DNA from 2 places in the Serratia sarumanii genome. Region 2 is predicted to be linked to the other one. Evidence: predicted binding sites of a transcription regulator. Region 2 holds the regulator's gene; the other holds the start of a gene.
What was found. Region 2 encodes LexA, which represses DNA repair genes until DNA is damaged. Its sites were predicted from a motif close to TNCTGTATGTACATACAGNA; they were not measured.
Positions count from the first base shown of each region.

Region 1: a site for LexA is predicted at 4,134-4,153, ahead of sulA (SOS-induced cell division inhibitor SulA). Genes of this name have one in related genera too.

Region 1 is NZ_CP124750.1:1,804,972-1,812,628, reverse strand. Features, by position in the region: gene helD (DNA helicase IV) at 1-502, opposite strand, end outside; gene SSARUM_RS08550 (YccF domain-containing protein) at 669-1,121, shown strand; gene yccS (YccS family putative transporter) at 1,148-3,283, shown strand; gene SSARUM_RS08540 (TfoX/Sxy family DNA transformation protein) at 3,288-3,944, opposite strand; gene sulA (SOS-induced cell division inhibitor SulA) at 4,174-4,680, shown strand; gene ompA (porin OmpA) at 5,038-6,117, shown strand; gene matP (macrodomain Ter protein MatP) at 6,206-6,664, opposite strand; gene SSARUM_RS08520 (AAA family ATPase) at 6,875-7,657, shown strand, end outside.
Region 2 is NZ_CP124750.1:4,553,160-4,560,816, forward strand. Features, by position in the region: gene SSARUM_RS21575 (quinone oxidoreductase) at 1-905, shown strand, start outside; gene pspG (envelope stress response protein PspG) at 1,207-1,425, opposite strand; gene dusA (tRNA dihydrouridine(20/20a) synthase DusA) at 1,583-2,593, opposite strand; gene SSARUM_RS21590 (sugar O-acetyltransferase) at 2,704-3,276, opposite strand; gene zur (zinc uptake transcriptional repressor Zur) at 3,522-4,034, shown strand; gene SSARUM_RS21600 (CsbD family protein) at 4,137-4,346, opposite strand; gene dinF (MATE family efflux transporter DinF) at 4,662-5,999, opposite strand; gene lexA (transcriptional repressor LexA) at 6,102-6,710, opposite strand; gene SSARUM_RS21615 (diacylglycerol kinase) at 6,813-7,181, opposite strand; gene plsB (glycerol-3-phosphate 1-O-acyltransferase PlsB) at 7,330-7,657, shown strand, end outside.

The sequences.
Region 1 (7,657 bases), 2.3 Mb from region 2:
GTTGCCCCTGCTGCAGCCATTGCAGACACAGATGGTAATCGGCCCGGCAGTTATCGAATTCCTCCAGGCGCGCCACCGGCATTGGCAGCGCGGAGAAGGCTTCACGGATTTGCTGCTGCAGTTTGCCCAGCTCAGACTTTTTGAACCATTTATCTTGCTGCTCAATGCGCTGAATCTGTGCCACCTGCTGTTGCAACACGCCGGCACTGACCTCACTCATTTCGGCGCTCCACTGCTGCCACGCCTGCTGCAGATAGTGATAAAAACGCTGCGTTTCCTGCCACTCGGTGCCGTGCAGTCGCACCACTTTTTCGTCCGGCAATTCAAATTCCAGCTCGCCCCAGACGATGCCGCGCTTGCACCTGACCTGAATCAGTTGATTGAAGGGGATCAGGTATTCATGTTTTTCCCCGCTCACCTCAACGCCGGCGTGCAGCAACCGCACGCGGTTATAAGGGTGCTGAGCCAGGTGTTTCCCCAGCGATGTCGCTTTAAGTTCCATATCGTCGCGCCATGACTATGTTGAGATTAAATAACGGATATCTGCCAGTTTACCTGCGATAAGCAGTGGCACTCTAGCGCTAAAAAAAGGGTAGAATAGATTTTGCGTTTTTATCGTGAATACGCCCGCATCGCGGTTTGGCCAACATTAGAGCAGAATGACGTCTATGCGTACTGTACTGAATATTCTTAATTTTGTGTTGGGCGGTTTCTTCACCACGCTGGGTTGGCTCATCGCCACGGTGTTCAGCGTGCTGCTGGTCATCACGCTGCCGCTCACCCGCTCCTGCTGGGAAATCACCAAGCTGTCGCTGGTGCCGTTCGGCAATGAGGCAATCCACGTCGATGAGCTCTACCCGGAAAAAAGCAATGCGCTGCTCTCCGCCGGCGGCTCACTGCTCAACGTTATCTGGCTGGTGCTGTTCGGCTGGTGGCTGTGCCTGTCACACATCGCCGCCGGTATCGTGCAGTGCGTTTCGATCATCGGCATTCCGGTCGGCATCGCCAATTTCAAAATTGCCGCCATCGCGCTGTGGCCGGTGGGGCGCCGCGTCGTCTCGGTAGAAATGGCTCAGCAAGCGCGTATTGAGAATGCTCGCCGCCACTATCATCAGCGTTAATTTTTTCTCCGTTTGAGGAGTTTTTCGTGCGCTCTTTTGCACCCGCAGTACGTCGTTACACCTATAACAGCAATCTGCTGTATCACCTGCGCATCCTTATTGCGCTGATCGGCACCACCGCCGTTCCCTGGTGGCTGGGCATTCCCAAGCTGACCATCCCGCTGACGCTGGGCGTGGTGGCAGCGGCCCTGACCGACTTGGATGACCGCCTGGCCGGCAGGTTACGCAACCTGCTGATCACGCTGGTGTGCTTCTTTGTCGCCTCAGCTTCAATCGAGCTGCTGTTCCCCTATCCCTGGTTGTTCGCCCTTGGCTTAACCACGTCGACCTGCGGTTTTATCCTTCTGGGCGCCTTGGGGCAACGTTACGCCACCATCGCCTTCGGCGCACTGCTGATCGCGGTTTACACCATGCTCGGCACCGCCATGTACGATGCCTGGTATCAGCAACCGCTGCTGCTGGTGATCGGTGCGCTGTGGTACAACCTGCTGACGCTGGCGGGCCACCTGCTGTTCCCTATCCGGCCACTGCAAGAGAACCTGGCGCGCTGCTACGATCAACTGGCCAACTATCTGGATGCCAAAGCCAACCTGTTCGATCCCGACGCCGAACGCGACGCCGACCTGCCATGGATGGATGTTGCGATGGCCAACAGCGCGTTGGTCGCGTTGCTTAACCAGACCAAAGCCTCGCTGCTGACGCGCCTGAAAGGCGATCGCGGCCAGCGCGGCACCCGCCGTACCTTGCACTACTATTTTGTCGCGCAGGATATCCACGAACGCGCCAGCTCTTCCCACGTTCAGTATCACGCGCTCAGCCGGCAATTCCGCCACAGCGATATTTTATTCCGCTTCCAGCGTTTGCTGAGCATGCAGGCGCGCGCCTGCCGCCAACTGGCACAATCGATCCTGCTGCGGCAAAAATACCAGCACAACCCGCGTTTTGAGCCGGCCTTCAGCCGCATTCAGGAGGCCTTGGCGCGCATCGCCGAAACCCAGGGCAATTCAGAACAAACCAAGGCGCTGGCGCACCTGCTGAAAAACCTGCATGCGATCGATGCGCAGCTGGCCAATATTGAGTCAGAGCAGACACTGGCAAGCGGGCAAGCGGAAGAGAACAGCCTGGCCGACGATCGCTTAACCGGCTGGAGCGACATCCGCCTGCGCATCAGCCGCCATTTGACGCCGCAATCGGCCCTGTTCCGCCACGCGATCCGCATGTCGGTGGTGCTGTGCGTGGGTTACGCTTTCATCCAGTTCACCGGCATGCAGCACGGTTACTGGATCCTGTTGACCAGCCTGTTCGTCTGTCAACCGAACTACAACGCTACCCGCCGACGCCTGGCGCTGCGCATCATCGGCACCCTGGCCGGTATCCTGATCGGCCTGCCGATCCTCTATTTCGTGCCTTCACTGGAAGGACAGCTGGTGTTGATCGTCATCACCGGCGTTCTATTTTTCGCTTTCCGCACCGTCCAGTATGCCCACGCCACCATGTTCATCACGCTACTGGTCTTGTTATGCTTTAACCTGTTGGGTGAAGGATTCGAAGTAGCCGCCCCGCGCGTTTACGACACCTTGTTGGGCTGCGCCATCGCCTGGGCGGCGGTCAGCTTTATCTGGCCGGACTGGAAATTCCGCCAACTGCCGGCGGTGGTGGATAAAACCCTGAATGCCAACTGCCGTTATCTGGACGCCATTCTGGTGCAATACCACCAGGGTAAGGATAACGGCCTCGCCTACCGCATTGCGCGGCGAGATGCCCACAACAGCGATGCCGAACTGGCTTCGGTCATCTCCAACATGTCCGCCGATCCCAAGGCCGACAAGGAATTGCAGGAAGCCGCCTTCCGCCTGCTTTGCCTCAACCACACTCTCCTGAGTTATATCTCGGCGTTGGGGGCACACCGCGAGCGGCTGAATACCCCTGTCACCCTCGATCTGCTCAATGATGCCGTGTGTTACGTGGACGGCGCCTTGCATCAGGAAGAACGGAACAGCCAGCGCATTGTGCAAGCGCTGGAACAGCTGGCGGAGCGCATTCGCAGAGCCGTTCCGGAACCTGAAAGCAAAGAGCAGTTGGTGTTGCAACAGGTGGGGTTGATGCTCGAACTGCTGCCGGAGCTCACCGCACTCCACGCCCAAATCAATAAGGCAATCTAATTATTCAGGGCTCGCTCGATGGGCCCTGAACCACTGGCTCATGCCCATGGCGGCGCATCGCCATCGTATGCTCGAACCAGCGCACCAGTTCGTTGCGCAATTCGGCCGGCAACGCCGCCTGATGATAACCGGCTATCGCGCCGCCCAGCGACAGCAGCACACGCAGCCCCAGATTGGTCTGCTGTTGCAGCAGGCGGAGATAGCTGCGTTTAGCGCCTTGCAGCCGCAGGTCATAGGCGTTGCGGATACCCGCTCGCCATAGCAAGCGCTCCATGTTGACATCGATATTCGGCAACGCCTTCAATCGACCGTGATCGCCGGCCTTAAGCCGCTGCTCTCGACGCGCTTCCCTGACGGCCTGCCAGGCCAGCCCCACCAGCTCGTTGCGTTCCCGCCACAGCGACTCGTCAACCCAGTAATAACGCAAAGTGATGGGCACTCCACGCTTGGAATAGACCATATTGACCATCCCTCTGGCGCGAAAAGCCGGTTCCATGCTCGCCGTAGCCCGCAGGTACAACTCTCCTTCCGCTATCACTGCAAACATTACCCCCTCGGCCAGCAGGCCGTAGCCGCCAAACTGTGACCGCGTGGTGATGGCGCCCAGCGCCGCGAAGCAATTTTTAGCCTGTGCGATCCTTCGTATCGACATCCTTTTCATAGCGTTTCTCCTTTTTAGGTTCCGGTCGTATTATTTCTCTTATCAATGAAAAGAGTAACGTGAACAACTAATTAGGAAAATACGCACTATCCACCCGCATGCCAATCACAAAAAACACCGGTACAAAAAATGATCGCAATTATGCGAGCCGCTACGAAAATTTGGGTTGATCTTATCCCAAATCAGGGATACTGTATAAACATACAGTAACACGACGGGCGGGAACTTTATGCGTACTCAATCACTCTACCAACCTCATTTCAGCCAAGGCTCTTTTACAGCGCGCAATGCTGAGAAGAACACGGATGTCGGCAAAGAGAATGGCTTGATCAGTGAACTTGTTTACAACGAGCGCCAGCCCGCAGTGGCTCAATTGCTGTTGCCCCTGCTGCTGCAACTGGGCAAGCAGTCTCGCTGGCTTCTGTGGCTGACACCGCAGCAAAAATTAAGCAAGCAATGGCTGCAGCAATCCGGCCTGCCTGTAGATAAGATGGTGCAATTGAGCCAAATCAGCCCGGTGAATACGGTCGAGGCTATGGAAAAAGCGCTGCAAACGGGAAATTACAGCGTGGTTCTTGGCTGGTTGCCCGAGCTAACGGAGGAGGATCGTCTAAAATTAAGACGTGCGGCAGAATTGGGTAATGCCTATGGGTTTATCATGCGCCCTCAACGTGACATTAACCCGACTCACGGACACTGTTCCACCCTAAAAATTCACTCTTCTTTGTATCATTAAGTAAATTTAGGATTTTTCCCATCATTTTCGCACCCCATAAGCGGAACCTTTGCGGTGGAAGGCACAAAGCTAGTCCGGCTGCGGTTTGGCAAGTAAAAACGCCCAAGGAATCGCCGTTTTTTTAGGCTGAGAATGTTAGCAAATATGTACGATTCCGCGTTTTTTTTTAGAGCCTTATCACATCACACTTGTAACTTTCGCGCCACGTTGTAGACTTTACATCGCCAAGGTTGCTCTATAACGTCAGAAAAACTGGCGAGTAACAAACGAGGGCTTAAACCTTGGCGAAGGAATTTAACCAAGGGCTTAAAACAGCTTTAAAGCTCATTGCCTATTTGGATGATAACGAGGCGCAAAATGAAAAAGACAGCTATCGCATTAGCAGTGGCACTGGCAGGTTTCGCTACCGTAGCGCAAGCCGCTCCAAAAGATAACACTTGGTACACCGGTGCTAAACTGGGCTGGTCCCAGTACCATGACGTTGGCTTCTACGGCAACGGTTACCAGAACGGTATCGGCAACGGTCCTACCCACAAAGATCAGCTGGGTGCCGGCGCGTTCCTGGGCTACCAGGCAAACCAATACCTGGGCTTCGAACTGGGCTATGACTGGCTCGGCCGCATGCCTTACAAAGGCAGCGTGAACAACGGTGCTTTCAAAGCGCAGGGCGTTCAACTGGCCGCTAAACTGAGCTACCCAATTGCTGACGATCTGGACATCTACACTCGTCTGGGTGGTATGGTATGGCGTGCAGATTCCAAAGCTAACTACGGCCGTACTGGTCAGCGTCTGAGCGACCACGACACCGGCGTTTCTCCGCTGGCTGCTGTTGGTGTTGAATACGCACTGACCAAAAACTGGGCTACTCGCCTGGATTACCAGTTCGTAAGCAACATCGGTGACGCAGGTACCGTTGGCGCACGTCCAGACAACACCATGCTGAGCCTGGGCGTTTCTTACCGCTTCGGTCAGGATGACGTAGTTGCTCCAGCACCAGCTCCGGCTCCAGCTCCAGTTGTTGAAACCAAGCGTTTCACTCTGAAGTCTGACGTGCTGTTCAACTTCAACAAGTCTACTCTGAAAGCAGAAGGCCAACAGGCTCTGGATCAGCTGTACAGCCAGCTGAGCTCCATGGATCCTAAAGACGGTTCCGTAGTTGTTCTGGGTTACACCGACGCCGTTGGTTCTGACCAGTACAACCAGAAACTGTCCGAACAACGTGCACAGAGCGTTGTTGACTACCTGGTTTCCAAAGGCATCCCGTCAGACAAAATCTCTGCACGTGGTATGGGTGAAGCAGATGCAGTTACTGGCAACACCTGTGGCTACAAATCTGGCCGCGCTACCAAAGCTCAGATCGCTTGCCTGGCACCAGATCGTCGCGTAGAGATCGAAGTTAAAGGTATCAAAGACGTTGTAACTCAGCCTCAGGGCTAAGTTTACTCGCCTAATAAAAACCCCGCATAGCGGGGTTTTTTTTCGTCCTATTGTTGAAACCAAGCGCAACAAAGGCGCGCTCACGCACTTACTTGGGATCTTTGCCAAGAATCGCCTTCAAGTCTTCTTTCAACGACGACATCTGGTTCGCATACTTTTCTTTGCGTTCAGCGTCTTCGATAAGCTGCACGACGGTTTCCGACAGCGTAACGCCACGTCGGCGCGCCAGGGCAGCCAATCGTTGCCAAACCAAAAACTCCAGATCGATAGATTTTTTACGCGTATGCTGATGTTCTGCGTTAAAATGACGTTTACGGCGGGCGCGGATCGTTTGTTTCATCCGGTTATCCAGTTCCGGATTCATGTGAGCGGCAATCCATGCAAGTACCTTTACCGGCTCATTTTCCAGCTTCAGCAGCTCGTTAACCGCCTCCTGAGCAGCGCTGTTTTCAATGTAGCGGGTAATGAGTTCCCCTTCCCGATGTTTCTTCACCAGGTACTTCCATTTCCAACCGCTCTCCAGATTTTCCAGTTGCTGATATTTCATCTTGAGCTCTTCAGTGACCGCGTAACTTCAAATAAGCATAACAGCTTTGCGCCAAATTTCCCCGGCAATTAAGCCGTCTTTTAGACTGTTTTTTGCACAGTCACCGCGCGATGTCAAACTCCCTGATGCCAACTGGCACTCCGCATGTATCAAGCCGCCGTTATTCTTGTATAATCGCCCTTTCCCTTTTTAACGATTGCATCTAACACTTTGACCAATAACCGACTTGAATGGCAATCTTTATTGCCGGACGTAACGCCTTATCAGGCGATATTTGATACCGCCGCTCAGTTGGCACCCGTGCCCTTTTCCGCCATTCAGCCTCGGCTGGAAAATGCCCTGACGCTATTTTGCCACCCCCAATCGCCACCGCGTTTCATGCTGTTGAAGGCGCAAGAAACACGAGAGTATCTGGAACTGATCGCTCACGCCGTCACGCCACTGCTGCCGAAAAACACGGCATGCCGCGGCAGCCACTATGTCATTCAGGATGGCAAAGTCAGCGTAGAGCCGGCCAGCCGTGGCGATGAACCTTTTGCCGCCGGCGGCGCTTGCCTGTTCCAGGAGTGGGTTGAGCCGGAGCAACTGTTTGGCTGCGTACGGATCCACAATGGCGACATCACCCTGCAGCCGGGTCTGGTGCACCAGGCCAACGGCGGCATTTTGATTCTGTCGGCCCGTGCCCTGTTGGCTCAGCCGTTGCTATGGCTGCGGCTGAAGCAAATGATCGGCCAACGTCAGTTCCATTGGGTTTCGCCAGACGAAACCCGCCCGCTGCCGGTAGCCATTCCGCCAATGCCGCTGGAGCTGCGGCTGATTGTGGTCGGCGATCGCCACGGCCTGGCCGATTTTCACGATATCGAGCCGGAACTGAGTGAACAAGCGGTCTACGGTGAATTCGAAGACGATCTGCAGCTGACTGAAGTTGATGATATGGCGCAGTGGTGCGGCTACGTCAATGGCGTGATTGCCGACCAGCAGTTGCCGATGCTG
Region 2 (7,657 bases):
CTGCCGGGGAAGTGCAGATCGAGAACAAGGCGATCGGCATCAACTACATCGACACCTATGTGCGCAGCGGGCTGTACGCGCCGGCCAGCCTGCCGAGCGGCCTCGGCACCGAGGCGGCCGGCGTGGTGGTCAAGGTCGGCGCCGGGGTCAGCGCGATCAAACCGGGCGACCGGGTGGTGTATGCGCAGTCGTCGCTCGGCGCCTACAGCGAGATCCACAACGTGCCGGAAGAAAAAGTGGCGCTGCTGCCGCACAACCTCAGCTTTGAGCAGGGCGCCGCCTCTTTCCTCAAAGGGCTGACGGTGCACTATCTGTTGCGCCAAACCCACGAAGTGCAGCCGGGAGAAGTGTTCCTGTTCCATGCCGCCGCCGGCGGGGTTGGCCTTATTGCCTGCCAATGGGCCAAAGCGCTGGGCGCGCGCCTGATCGGCAGCGTCGGCTCCGACGAGAAGGCCGCCCTGGCGAAACAGGCCGGTGCCTGGGCCACCATCAACTACCACAAAGAGGATATCGCCCAGCGGGTGGCCGAGCTGACGCACGGCGAGAAGGTTGGCGTAGTGTACGATTCGGTGGGGCAAAGCACCTGGCAGGCCTCGCTCAACAGCCTGAAACGCCGCGGCCTGATGGTCAGCTTCGGCAATGCCTCCGGCCCGGTGACCGGCGTCGATCTGGCGCTGCTCAACCAGAAAGGATCGCTGTACGTCACCCGCCCTTCCCTCAACGGCTACGTCACTAACCGCGCCGAACTGCAGTACGCCAGCAACGAGCTGTTCTCGCTGATCGGCAGCGGCGCCATTCGGGTGGAGGTGAGAAACGAGCAGAAATTTGCGCTGGCCGACGCCCAGCGGGCGCACCAGGTGCTGGAAAGCCGCAGCACCAGCGGCTCCAGCCTGCTGATCCCCTGATAGCGGCAAAAGAAAAGGGCTCCTTGCGGAGCCCTTTCTATTACTGCGTTTTGTAGGGGTAGAGCAGAGTCCGCCAGAGACAGGGGGGTTGCTTCAGCAACACGAATTTTGGTTGTCTCTCACGGTGATGAAATCGGTCGCATCACTGCATCGACCCACATCCTAACAGCCCCGTTCGGCAAAAAACACGCTTTATGTGCCACATCGCCGGGGAAAACTGCCAAGCTGTGATCGTTGCCGCATTCGCGGTGCGAAAAATTGTGCAAGTTTCAGTGTGACTGTCTGATTATTCAGCAAAAAATCAGTAACGCCTGGCCTGCGGTTTCTGCATCGCGCGGTAAATCCATACCCCGACCACCGCCAAAATCAGCCACGGCAGCAGCTTGATGACCACCGCGAACAACCCGCCCACCAGCATGAACGCCGCCGCCGCCAACAGCGCAGCGAAGATCCCCAGCAGCGAGATGCCGGTCACCATCAGCATCACCACAAAGCCAATGAGAAAGAAGATTTCCAACATGATTGCTCCTTTGCAACTCAACGTATCTGCAGAGTGAATTACAAGAAGCGTGCCAGAATGGCGGAAGGGCTAACCTATTGAAAAAACGGGGCAGGCATCCAGCAACGTGCCGAATGCCTGGCGAAAAAGACTAACTGTTGGTCAAAATTTTTGTGGGTTACGCCATTTCGACACGCGGCTGACGCACCAGCGCCAGCGCCTGCTCCACCACCCGCGCATCGGCGCCCGGCTTGTGGGCGTTCTCGCTCAGGTGGCGACGCCACTGGCGCGCGCCCGGCACGCCCTGGAACAAACCGAGGATGTGGCGGGTGATGTGGCCGAGATAGGTGCCGTTGGACAGCTCGCGCTCGATATACGGATACAGCGCTTCGACGATCGCCACGCTGTCCGGCACTGCGGTCTGCGCGCCGAACAGTTCGCTGTCGACCCGCGCCAGGATGCCCGGATTCTGGTACGCCTCGCGCCCCATCATCACGCCGTCCAGATGCTGCAGGTGCTGCCGCGCCTCCTCCAGCGTTTTCACCCCGCCGTTGATGGCGATGGTCAGCGCCGGGAAATCCCGCTTCAGCTGATAAACGCGCGGGTAGTCGAGCGGCGGCACTTCGCGGTTCTCTTTCGGGCTGAGGCCGGAGAGCCAGGCCTTGCGCGCGTGGATGGTGAACATGTCGCACTCGCCGCGCCCGGCGACGGTCTCGATAAAGTCGCACAGGAAGGCGTAGCTGTCCTGATCGTCGATGCCGATGCGGGTCTTCACCGTCACCGGGATCGACACCACGTCGCGCATCGCCTTGATGCAGTCGGCGACCAGCGTCGCCTGCCCCATCAAACAGGCGCCGAACATGCCGTTTTGCACGCGATCGGACGGGCAGCCGACGTTGAGGTTAATCTCGTCGTAACCGCGCTGCTCCGCCAGTTTGGCGCAGTGCGCCAGCGCGGCCGGATCGCTACCGCCCAGCTGCAGCGCCACCGGATGCTCTTCTTCGCTGTAGGCCAGGTAGTCGCCTTTGCCGTGGATGATCGCGCCGGTGGTCACCATTTCGGTGTACAGCAGCGTTTCCTTGGTCAGCAGGCGGTGGAAGTAACGGCAATGACGATCGGTCCAGTCGAGCATCGGCGCGATGGAGAAACGATTGGCGGCGTAGGTTGGGGCGTGGTTGTCTTTCGTCATGCTGAGTTACTGGCTACCTGAGTCTGTCTGGGTTCAACGAACGGCGCGCGGCCGCAAACGGCTATTATAACGACAATCGGCGCCGTTGGGAAAACCGCCTTATCTGCGCCCTATTCCAACGCGCGGATAACCCGGCACGGCTGCCCCAGCGCCAGCACGTTGGCCGGGATGTCGCCGGTCACGATGCTGCCCGCGCCGATAGTGGTGCCGTCGCCGATGGTCACGCCCGGCAAGATCACCACGTTACCGCCGATCCACACATTGCTGCCGATGGACACCGGCTGCGCCGAGGTGCGGAAAGGGAAAGCCGGGTCACCGGTAAAGCGTTCACCGGCCTTCAGCGGATGACTCGGCGTGTAGATTTGCACGTTGGGGCCGATCAGCGTGTTGTCGCCGATGGTGATGGTATTGCAGTCGAGGAACACCGCATTGACGTTGATAAAACAGTTCTTGCCGATGCGGACATGTTGCCCGTAGTCGCACCAGAACGGCGTTTCGATCCAGCTCGCCTCGCCCCAGGCGCCGAACAGTTCGCCGAGCAGACGGTTTTTCTCGTCCGCCTGATGCGAACCCAGCTCGCCCAGGCTTTTGGTCAACGCTCTGGCCCGATGGTACATAGCAATCAATTCTTCATCGCGGCTGTTGTACACCTGGCCGCTTAACAGCTTCTCTCTTTCCGTCATCGCACAAGGCTCCTGCTCATCACGCGGGTGAAGCGCGTTATACCGCTCTCGCCCGCCGCTCTCCAGCGCTAAAACCGGCAATGTTGATTTGTCGCCCTGCGGCGGGGAAAAGTTGTGATGCATCTCTCTTTTAGCGCACTCTGCGCGCCTTTCCCTGCGCAATCCTCAGGGGAAAAGGGGGCAACTCTCGGCGATTCGCCGTAATCATGGTAAAATCGGCTTTTTTACGTACCGGGATATTTGCGATGAACTCAACCACCCAGGAAAAGCTGCTGGCGCAGGCGGAACGCCTCTGCCAGCAACGCAATGTGCGATTGACGCCGCAGCGGCTGGAAGTGCTGCGTCTGATGACTCAGCAACCCGGTGCAATCAGCGCTTATGACCTGCTCGATCTGCTGCGCGTCGCAGAACCGCAGGCCAAGCCGCCGACGGTATACCGCGCGCTGGATTTTCTGCTGGAGCAAGGGTTTATCCATAGAGTGGAATCCGCCAACAGCTACGTGCTGTGCCACCATTTCGAACAGCCGATGCACACGTCCGCACTGTTTATCTGCGACCGCTGCGGCCAGGTGACCGAACGCACCACTGAAGGCGTAGAGGAAACGCTGCAGAAGCTGGCGCAGGAAGCCGGATTTGCGCTGCGCCACAGCGTGGTGGAAGCGCACGGTTTGTGCGCCGGCTGCGTGGAGGTTGAGGCGTGCGACAGCAAGCATGACTGCGCCGAACACGATCACAGCATCGCCATCAAGAAGAAGTAAGACGAAGTCAGGTACCTCCCTGTACCTGCGGCCGGGGCGCCAGAGGATGAGAGCGACGCCGGCCTGCGCTGGGCAAGCCGCCTTCAATGGCGGCCCTGCAAATTACCAGCGGTGTTTGGTGTGTTCTTCCCAGGCTTTCACCTCTTTCTCGGCCGCCTCTTTCTGGTAACCGTAGCGCTCCTGGATTTTGCCGACCAGCTGTTCGCGTTTCCCTTCGATGACCGTCAGATCGTCATCGGTCAGCTTGCCCCATTTTTCCTTCACTTTGCCTTTCAGCTGCTTCCAGTTACCGTCGGCTTGATCTTTATTCATAGTCTCTCCGTTAACCTGTGGTGAATCAGTGATCCCTGTCGCCGGCCGGGGTTAACCAGAAATTTTTCTGGCTGATGCTCCCTTCACCTTAAGGAGCACCGTTCCCCTTCATTTACCAGCCACATGATTCATTCTAGTTAAACATGGAAATAAAAAAGCCAAAACACAGAACAAAAAACCATTAACTGACAAAATAAAAACAAAAAACGCCAGCAAACAACGAACTAACGCGAACGGGACCAGGCTGAAAACATGTAAGCAAACATGACAAAAAACATAAGAAAAACTAACCATTACCCCAACAGAACGCCCGGATTAATGTGCGGTAAACCAGCTGCCGCGCACCTGGTGGCGGTGCCAAATCCAGCCCAACGCCACGCCGCGCAACGTCAGAAACACCGCCAGCGCCAGCCAAAGCCCGTGGTTGCCAAGCAGCGGCACGCTGAACAGCGTCAGACCATACCCTGCCGCAGCCACCGCCATGCTGTTACGCATCTCGGCGCCGCGCGTGGCGCCGATAAACATGCCGTCCAGCAAATAGCACCACACCCCGACCAGCGGCAGAATGACCTGCCACGGTAAATAATGGGCAGCCAACGCACGCAGCTCCGGCAAGGAGGTCAACGCCGCCACGATCTGCTGGCCGGTAACGGCATACGCCAGGCCGAAGGCCAACGCGACCAGCCCCGCCTGCCTGCAGGCCGCGTGCCACACCTTACGCAGTTGGCTATCGTCCCGGGCGCCGTAGGCGTGGCCTGAATGGGCCTCCACCGCATAAGCGAAGCCGTCGAGCGCATAGGCGGTGAACGTCAGCAGATTCATCAATACCGCATTGACCGCCACCACCTCGCTCCCCAGGCGAGCGCCGAAAATGGTCAGCGACGCAAAGCACAGTTGCAGCAACAGTGAACGCAGCATGATGTCGCGGTTGAGCGCCAGCAGGCGACGCAGATCGCCGCGCCAAGCCTGGCGCAGCATCGGCAGGGTAATACCGCGCAGGCGCATCACCCGCCACGCCAGCCACAGGCCGAGCAACAGCGTGGCGTATTCGGCGATGGCGGTGGCCGCCGCCGCCCCTCGCACGTTCCAGCCCAGGCCCATCACCAGCCAGATATCCAGTACGATATTCAGCAGGTTGCCGACGATCAGCAGGATCACCGGCGCCCGCACGTACTGCACGCCGAGCAGCCAGCCCAGCAGCACCAGATTGGCCAGCGCCGCCGGGGCGCTGAGCCAGCGGATCTCAAGAAAACGCCGCGCCTGTTCCAGCACTTCGCCATCGCCACCGACGATCCGCAGCGCCAGTTCGATCAGCGGATAACGCAGCAGGACGATCGCCGCTCCGGCCAGCAGCGCCAACAGCAGCGGTTGCATAAAGGCGCGCGCCAGCGCCTGCGGGTTCTGTGCCCCCAGCGCCTGCGCCGCCAGGCCGGTGGTGCTCATGCGCAGGAACAACAGCAGCATGAACAGGAAGCTGGTCGCCACCGCGCCGATCGCGACGCCCCCCAGATAGATCGGGCTGTCGAGGTGGCCGATCACCGCGGTGTCCACCAGCCCGAGCAGCGGCACGGTAATATTGGAGAAAATCATCGGCAGGGCCAGGCGCCACAGAGCTTTATCGGTGTCGCTGGTAAAGGCGGAAATCAAGCGCATGATGAGAAGTTCCCGTAGCGGTGGCGAATGGCAAGGTCAGAAACAAAAACGCCCCAGAACAGGGGCGATTGATACAAGGAGGCGGCACTGAGGGTGCGACGATTAAATCCAGTCGCCGTTGCGGATCACGCCGACCGCCAGCCCTTCGATAGTGAAATTCTGCTGACGCAGATCGACCACGATAGGTTGGAATTCGTTGTTCTCTGGCAGCAGTTCAACCACGTTGCCGTGCTTTTTCAGGCGCTTGACCGTCACTTCGTCTTCGATGCGCGCCACCACGACCTGGCCATTGCGCACGTCTTGCGTTTTGTGCACCGCCAGCAGATCGCCATCCAGAATGCCGATGTCGCGCATCGACATGCCGTTCACCCGCAGCAGGAAATCGGCGCTCGGTTTAAACAGGGAAGGATCCACCTGGTAGTGCCCTTCGATGTGCTGCTGCGCCAGCAGCGGCTCGCCGGCGGCGACGCGGCCGATCAGCGGCAGACCCTCTTCTTCTTCCATCAGCAGGCGGATACCGCGCGAAGCACCGGAGACGATTTCGATCACGCCTTTGCGTGCCAGCGCCTTCAGGTGTTCTTCGGCGGCGTTAGGCGAACGGAACCCCAGACGCATCGCGATCTCGGCACGCGTTGGCGGCATGCCCGTTTGCGAAATGTGCTCGCGAATCAGGTCGTAGACCTCTTGCTGTCTGGTAGTTAGTGCTTTCATTCCGCCCCCTGTTTGTTTATACAGTCTTGCTGTGAGTATATACAGGTAAGCGCGGATTGGGAACCGAAGATTAAATAAAAATCAGTCAGTAGGCGCTTTTCGTCAGCCGAAGTGCTGCCATAAGACCGTGCCCCAAACGAACAGCGCCAGCACGATCGCCAGCGACACCGCCGCCGATCCCATGTCCTTGGCTCGGCCGGACAGCTCGTGATGTTCGCTGCCGATGCGATCCACCACCGCCTCGATCGCGCTGTTCAGGATCTCGACGATCATCACCAGCGCTACCGATCCGATCAATAAAATGCGCGCTATCGCACCCACATCCAGCCAGACAGCCAGTATGATAGCCAGGAGGGTGACCACCAGTTCCTGGCGGAACGCCGCTTCGTGCTGCCAGGCGGCGGAAAGCCCTTTATAGGAATAGCCGGCGGCCTTGATGATGCGGGTCAGTCCGGTTGCTTGGTTTGCCATGTTTTCGTGCCTTTCTCAGAGGTCGGTCATAATAAAAAGAGTCTAGAACAGTCCGCGCTGACGGCTCTCGGTTTTCGAACACCACAGATCTGCTACCCGGTTTCTGGTATGCTTGCGGCGCATTGCTAACAAGAGGCTTCACGTTGTTATGTCAGGTTGGCGTAAAATTTATTATAAAATATTGAATTTACCACTTAAATTGTTGGTAAGAAGTAAGGTCATCCCTTCAGATCCGGTTACCGAGCTAGGGTTGGATCCCTCACGGCCGATTTTGTATGTTTTACCTTACAATTCCAAGGCGGATTTGCTGACGCTGCGCACCCAGTGCCTGGCGCAGGATCTGCCCGATCCGCTCAACTCGCTGGAGATCGACGGCACCGTGCTGCCGAGCTACGTGTTCATTCACGACGGCCCGCGCGTGTTCCGCTATTACACCCCGAAAGAAGAGTCGGTAAAGCTGTTCCACGACTATCTGG